2 regions of the Pseudohaliea sp. genome follow, and region 1 is predicted to be linked to the other one. Evidence: predicted binding sites of a transcription regulator. Region 1 holds the regulator's gene; the other holds the start of a gene.
What was found. Region 1 encodes FNR, which switches genes on or off when oxygen is low (the NO sensors DNR and NnrR bind a similar motif). Its sites were predicted from a motif close to TTGATNNNNATCAA; they were not measured.
Positions count from the first base shown of each region.

Region 2: the regulator FNR is predicted to act here: its motif matches at 1,381-1,394, upstream of ACX93N_RS00495 (Hsp20/alpha crystallin family protein).

Region 1 is NZ_JBTOLW010000023.1:7,972-11,380, reverse strand. It holds gene hemN (oxygen-independent coproporphyrinogen III oxidase) at 1-1,004, shown strand, start outside; gene fnr (fumarate/nitrate reduction transcriptional regulator Fnr) at 1,093-1,839, shown strand; gene ACX93N_RS11545 (Yip1 family protein) at 2,009-2,614, shown strand; gene ccoN (cytochrome-c oxidase, cbb3-type subunit I) at 2,723-3,409, shown strand, end outside.
Region 2 is NZ_JBTOLW010000001.1:106,469-109,877, forward strand. It holds gene ACX93N_RS00490 (Lon protease family protein) at 1-1,307, opposite strand, end outside; gene ACX93N_RS00495 (Hsp20/alpha crystallin family protein) at 1,496-1,921, shown strand; gene ACX93N_RS00500 (cytochrome P450) at 1,931-3,202, opposite strand; gene ACX93N_RS00505 (MBL fold metallo-hydrolase) at 3,199-3,409, opposite strand, start outside.

The DNA of each region.
Region 1 (3,409 bases):
ACCTGCTCGCGAGCAGTTTCCGACTGCTCGACCGCGGCTATCGCGAGTATTCCATCGAGATCGACCCCCGCACCGTGGACGTGGCCACCATGGCCCTGCTCAAGGGGGTCGGCTTCAACCGCATCAGCCTCGGGATCCAGGACTTCGATCCGCAAGTGCAGCAGGCGGTCAACCGCGTCCAGCCCTACGAGCAGGTTGCCAGGCTGGTCGAGAGCATCCGGCATCACGGCTTCCGCTCCCTGTCCTTCGATCTCATCTACGGCCTGCCCTACCAGGACCACAACAGCATGGCCGAGACGCTGCGCAGGGTCGTTGCCCTGCGTCCGGACCGGATCGCCTGCTACAACTACGCACACCTGCCGGAGCGCTTCAAGCCGCAGCGCTCCATAGACCGGCTGACGCTGCCGGAGCCGGAAGAAAAGCTCGTGCTGGCGCAGATGATCAGTGCCACCCTGCAGGATGCGGGCTACCGGCACATCGGCATGGACCACTATGTGCTGCCGGACGACGACCTCGCCCTGGCCCAGGGCGAGGGCCGGCTGCAGCGCAACTTCCAGGGTTACTCCCTGCAGCTCGCCGACGACCTGCTTGGCCTCGGTGTCTCCGCCATCAGCCAGATCGGCGACTTCTACCTGCAGAATGCCCGCGACCTGGACGACTACTATCGCCGCATCGACGCCGGCGAGCTGCCGCTGAACCGGGGCTGCATGGTGACGAGCGAGGACAAGCTGCGCCGCCATGTGATCATGACCCTGATCTGCGAGCTGGCCCTGGATATCGGTGATTGCGAGCGCCGCTTCGGCGTCGATTTCCAGGAACACTTTGCGGATGAGCTGGCCACCCTTGCCCCGCTCCAGGCCGACGGCCTGCTCACGCTCGGCGACGAGGATATCCGCATCCACGAGGCGGGCAGACCCTTCCTTCGCAATATCTGCATGCCCTTCGACGAATATCTCGAGAGGCAACAGCGGCAACCAGGGCGGCGCTTCTCGGCCACGGTGTGACCGCAACGCAGGCGGTCATACTGTAAAGCTTCCTTGACAGCCCGACGACGGGGTTTTACTTTTCCCCTAGGCAACAAGGAAGGTCCGCATGAACAGCCAGCAGCAGCATCTGGATACCAAGAAAGCCTGTTCCCATGAGTTCCAGGTCAGCTGCAGCAACTGCCGGCTGAACAGTATCTGCCTGCCCTTCTCCCTCGAGGCGCGGGACATGGACGAGTTGGATCGGATCATCCAGCGCAGCAAGCCGCTGCAGAAGGGCCACCACCTCTACCGGGAAGGCGACGGTTTCCAGTCCGTCTACGCAGTGCGCGCGGGGAGCCTCAAGGCCTACCAGACCACCGACGACGGCCGCGAGCAGGTCACCGGCTTCTATTTCCCGGGTGAGATCGTCGGTATGGACGGCATCAGCAAGAACGTCCATGCCTCCTCCGCCAAGGCGCTGGAAACCGCCGCCGTCTGCGAGATTCCCTTCTCGTCGCTCGAGAGGCTGAGCGCGACCATGCCGCAGCTGCAGCGTCACTTTTTCCAGCTCATGAGCCGGGAGATCACCGCGGACCAGCAGCTGATCACCCTCCTCAGCAAGAGTTCCGCGGACGAGCGGGTGGCCGCGCTGATCCTCAGCGTCTCGGCGCGCAACGCCAGGCGCAAGCTGAGCGCCACGCAGTTCCGCCTGAGCATGTCCCGGGTGGACATCGGCAATTACCTCGGGCTCACCGTCGAGACCGTGAGCCGCGTCTTCAGCCGCATGCAGAAGATGGATGTGCTCCGCGTCGACAACAAGGAAATCGAGGTCCTCGATCTCGATGCCCTGAAGCGGCTCGCCGAAGGCGGCTAACCCCCTCACGGGGCAGGGCACGCCCTGCACCGGCCCAAGCCGGTCCGATTACAATCCCCCCGGTCCCCTGCGTTGCCGGCGTCTTTGCGCCGCACCTTGACCTGCATCAACCCCCCCAGTGGGTATAACGTTAGAATTCCGCGCCATAAGCGACGAGGAGAACCCCCCCATGATCCAGCACCTGTTCGGCATGTTGACCAAGCCCAGCGCGACCTGGCGGACTGTTGCCGCCATGCCCGAAAAATCCCGCAATGCGCTTGTGCTGTACCCCTGCATCATGGCCGTTTTCCCGGCGATCGCCTGGTACTACGGTACCAGTCACGTGGGCTGGACCGTGGGCAGCTACAACGAGGTGATACGGCTGACCACCGAGAGCGCGTTCCAGATCAGCATTCTCTTCTACATGGTCATGGTCGCAAGCGTTGCGGCCATCGGCTACTTCATCCACTGGATGTCCGATACCTACGGTGCCGACTCCACCATCGCCAAGGGCATCGTCATCGCCGGCCTCACGGCTACCCCGCTGTTCGTCACGGGCCTGGTCGGCTTCTATCCGACGCTGTGGCTGGACCTGCTTATCGGCGTGGTCGCTGTCAGCTGGTCCGTCTACCTCATGTACCTCGGCATCCCGATCGTGATGGATATTCCCGAGGAGCGGGGCTTCCTGTTCTCCAGCGCCGTCCTCGCCATCGCGCTGGTGATCCTGGTCTGCATCCTGGTCGTGTCCGTGCTGGCCTGGGAGTACGGCGCCGCGCCGGCCTTCACCGATGCCTGACCCCGGCGCCCGCGGAGGGGCCCGCAGCGGCGCTGTAAGAGCTGTAATTGAAAGCCACTAGAATTCAGCAACTGACGATTTTCATCCTGCGAACGACGGTAAGACATCATGACTGAGCTCAACCCTGCGCTGGAGCACCCGGTATACAACTACAAGGTGGTGCGCCAATTCGCGATCATGACCGTGGTCTGGGGGATCGTGGGCATGCTGGTCGGCGTCCTCATCGCCGCCCAGCTGGCCTGGCCCGCCCTCAACTTCGACCTGCCCTGGACCACCTTCAGCCGCCTGCGGCCCCTGCACACCAACGCGGTGATCTTCGCCTTCGGCGGGTCCGCCCTGTTCGCCACCTCCTACTACGTGGTCCAGCGCACCTGCCAGACCCGGCTCATTTCCGACAAGCTCGCGGCGATGACCTTCTGGGGCTGGCAGCTGGTGATCGTCGCCGCGGCGGTCACCCTGCCCCTCGGGCTCACTTCATCTAAGGAGTACGCCGAGCTCGAGTGGCCCATCGATGTGCTGATCACCATCGTCTGGGTGCTCTACGCCGTCGTCTTCTTCGGTACCATCGCGAAGCGCAAGACCAGCCACATCTACGTGGCCAACTGGTTTTTCGGCGCCTTCATCGTGACCGTCGCCGTCCTGCACATCATCAACAGCGCGGCGCTGCCGGTCACCCTGACCAAGTCCTACTCGGCCTATTCGGGCACCGTCGACGCCATGGTGCAGTGGTGGTACGGCCACAACGCCGTGGGCTTCTTCCTGACCGCGGGCTTTCTCGGCATGATGTACTACTTC
Region 2 (3,409 bases), on a different contig from region 1:
AGGTAGTCGCCGAGAAGTACCACCTTGATGTCGAGGGGGATCGGCTCCGGCTCCAGCTGTACCGTGCTGGCGAAGCTGAAGACCTGGTCGAGGGACTGGATGCGGATCTCGCGCGCCCGCAGCGTGCGCTTGAGCGCCGTCCAGGCGAAGGGGCTGGTGAGGACCTTCTCGGCCTCGAGGACGAGATAGCCGCCGTTGGCCCGGTGCAGCGCACCGGCCTTGACCAGGGTGAAGTCCGTCACCAGTGTCCCCATCTGCGCGACCTGCTCCGCGCGGCCGAGGAGATTGCCGAAGGTCGGGTTGTCCTCGTGGACGACCGGTGGTCCGTCGCTGTCGCCGTGGTCGATGAGGACGTTGACGCTGTACTGGGGGAATTCCTTCACCCGCTCGTGGAGGTTGTCGGGGATGGCCGAGTCCTGGCGCAGCTGGGTGAAGGACTCCGCCTCTTCCATCACCGCGGCTTCTACCGTTGCCAGCCAGTCGACCACGGCCGGGAGGTCCCGGTAGCCATCGCGCAGGCGCGCGAACACGGGCGCCACCGCCTGGCGGCAGAAATCGCTGTTCAACTCCCGGAAGCGGTCGAGGCTTTCCTTCTTCCAGCCTGGCAGCTGGCGGACCACGCCCTTCAATTCCTCCTTCAGGCCTTCGATCGCCTCGAGGGTGGCCTTGCGCTCTGCCTCGGGCAGTTTCTCGAAGGCCGCGGGGGTGAGGACCTCGCCGTCCTTCATCGGCGCGAGGGTGTAACCGGAGGGCGTTTTCAGCATCGCCACACCCCTTGCGGAGGCCTTCTCCGCGAGGGCCTGGAAGGCCTCGGACTCCCGCTCCTGGAAGAATTCCCCGAGTTCCTGCACGCGGGCCTGGTATTCGTCGCCCTGGAAGGTCGCCGGCAGGATCGTCAGCAGCTCTTCCACCGCCTCGGCCATGGTGCTGCGCAGCTGCCGGCCCCGGCCCGGCGGCAGGCGCAGCGCGATGGGTTTGCCGGGATCGTCGAAGTTGTTGACGTAGCACCAGTCCTCCGGCGGCTCCGCCCGGGCGGCCTGCCGGCGCTCGAGGAGCCCCCGCAGCAGTTCCCGGCGGCCGCTGCCGGTGCTGCCGGCGAGGAAGATGTTGAAGCCGAGGCCATCGACCGCGAGGCCGAAGTCGAGGGCCTCCACGGCCCGTTCCTGGCCAAGCTCGAAGGGCAGGGGCTCGAGTTCCGCGGTACTGGCGAAGGCCAGGGCCTCCAGCGGGCAGGACCGGTAGAGGGCCTCCGCCGGCAGGGGGGCGGCGGCGGGGGCGGGCGCGCGCTGGCGCAAACCGTCATTCATGGTGCGTCATCCTTCCCGCAGCGGGTGTCGCCGCAGCATAGCGCAGCGCCCCGGGCGCGCCAGGGCGGGCCCGTTGATCTACGTCAAAGGACCGATCTTTCGCCCGGCGAGCACCTTGAAGGGACCGTGGAAAGCGCCATATTCCCTCTTGCCGGCAGTGGGCCGGCAAACACAGGGAGGATAGCATCATGGCTCTCGTACCCAGGAAACACAGCCTCTTCGGCGACCGCTTTCTCGATGATTTCTGGGCGCCCGCCGCCACCGATGGCGATGGCAAATCGTTTTTCGCGCCCATGGTGGATATCCGGGAGAAAGGCGACCACTACGAAATCACCGCGGAACTGCCCGGCGTGAGGAAAGAGGATATCCACGTCACCGTCCACGACGGGGTGCTGACCCTGGAAGCCGAAACCGAGCAGGAAGACAAGGAAGAGAAGGATGGCCGCGTCATCCGCCAGGAACGCCGCTACGGGCGCTTCCTGCGGAGTTTCGACCTCGGTGGTGACGTCCACGAGGCCGACATCAGCGCGCGCTTCGAGGACGGCGTGCTGACGCTGCGGGCACCCAGGGTGAAAGAGAAGCCCGCAGGGCAGCGGCGGATCGAGATCAGCTAGCGGCCCGCGCTACCAGGCCACGGGCAGGCGCTCCAGGCCGCGGAAGAGGAAACCGGGACGCCAGGCCGGGTCGCTGGCGTCGGCCTCCAGCCGGGGCATGCGCTCAGCGAGAGCGCGGAATGCCACGTCGCCCTCGAGGCGTGCAAGCTCCGCGCCGACGCAGTAGTGGATGCCGCCACCGAAGGTCAGGTGGCGTGCACCCTCACGCTTGATGTCGAAGCGGTCCGGGTCGGGGAACACGTCCGGGTCCCGGTTGCCGGCGGCGAGCAGGGCGAGCACGCGCTCGCCGCCGCGAATCAGCTTGTCCCCGAGCGGCGTGTCGTGAAAGGCCGTGCGGTAGGTCGCGACCAGGGAGCTATCGTAGCGCAGGATTTCCTCCACCGCGGACGGTGCGAGGCCGGGGTCGTTCACCAGCTTCTGCCATTCGTCGGGGTTGTGAGCGAAGGCCAGCAGGCCGTTGCCGAGCATGTGTGCCGTGGTCTCGAAGCCGGCACCGAACAGGCCGATGGCGACGGTGACGATCTCCCGCTCCGTGAGCTGGCTGTCGCCGTCGCGCGCCTGGAGCAGGCCGGTGGCCAGGTCGTCCCCCGGGTGCCGCCGCCGCTCGGCGAGTACCTCGCCGAAGAACGACTCCAGGAACAGGATCTGCCGGTTGGCGAGGTCGAGCTCTTCAGCGGGCAGTGCGCGCATCTCGAACACGAGGAAGGAATCGGCGATCGCCTGGTTCAGCTGCTCCAGCAGGCCCGGCGGCATCTCGTCCTCGCGGATACCCAGCATGTCGCACATGACCAGTGTCGGCAGCTGGTAGGCGAAGTCATGGATGAACTCCATGCCGCGGTCATCGATCACCCGGTCCAGGAGCCGGTGCGTGATCGCCTCGACGTCCGGGCGCATCGCGCGTACCCGTCGCGCCGTCAGCGCCTGGGTCACCAGGCCGCGGATGCGCGTATGCTGCGGCGGATCCTGGTAGACGAAGACCTCGGACAGCCAGCGGTAGCCGGGCTGGGCCAGGACATCGAAGTCCGGCCCGTAGTGAAGCTGGATGTTGCGGACGAAGTCCCCCTGGCCGAAGTTGCGCTTGTCGATGATCACGCCGCGCACGTCCTCGTGGCGGGTGACGACCCAGAAGCCGCCATCCGTGAAGGCCACGGGCTCCTCGGCGCGCAGGGCGGCAAAGGCCGGGTAGGGGTCGGCGAGGAGTGCCGGATCCGTGGCGTCGAAGGTCACCGGGGTGCTCTGGCTGCTGTCGCGCAGCCCGGCGGTGCTCAGGGCTTCAGTCATGCTGTAGCTCCCTCCTGGCAGGTTGGCTCATAGCGGGGTCGGTAGCCGTCTCCGGCCCGGTCGACCCAGGCGTAGTGACAGCCGCCGAAGTGGGCCGGGACCAGGCGCGCGCCGCTGGCCGCGGCCTCCTCGAGGACGCGCCGGCGGGAGGCGCGGGCGGTGGCCGGGTCCTCGCAGTACACCGAGTTCCACTCCGGGCAGAACACC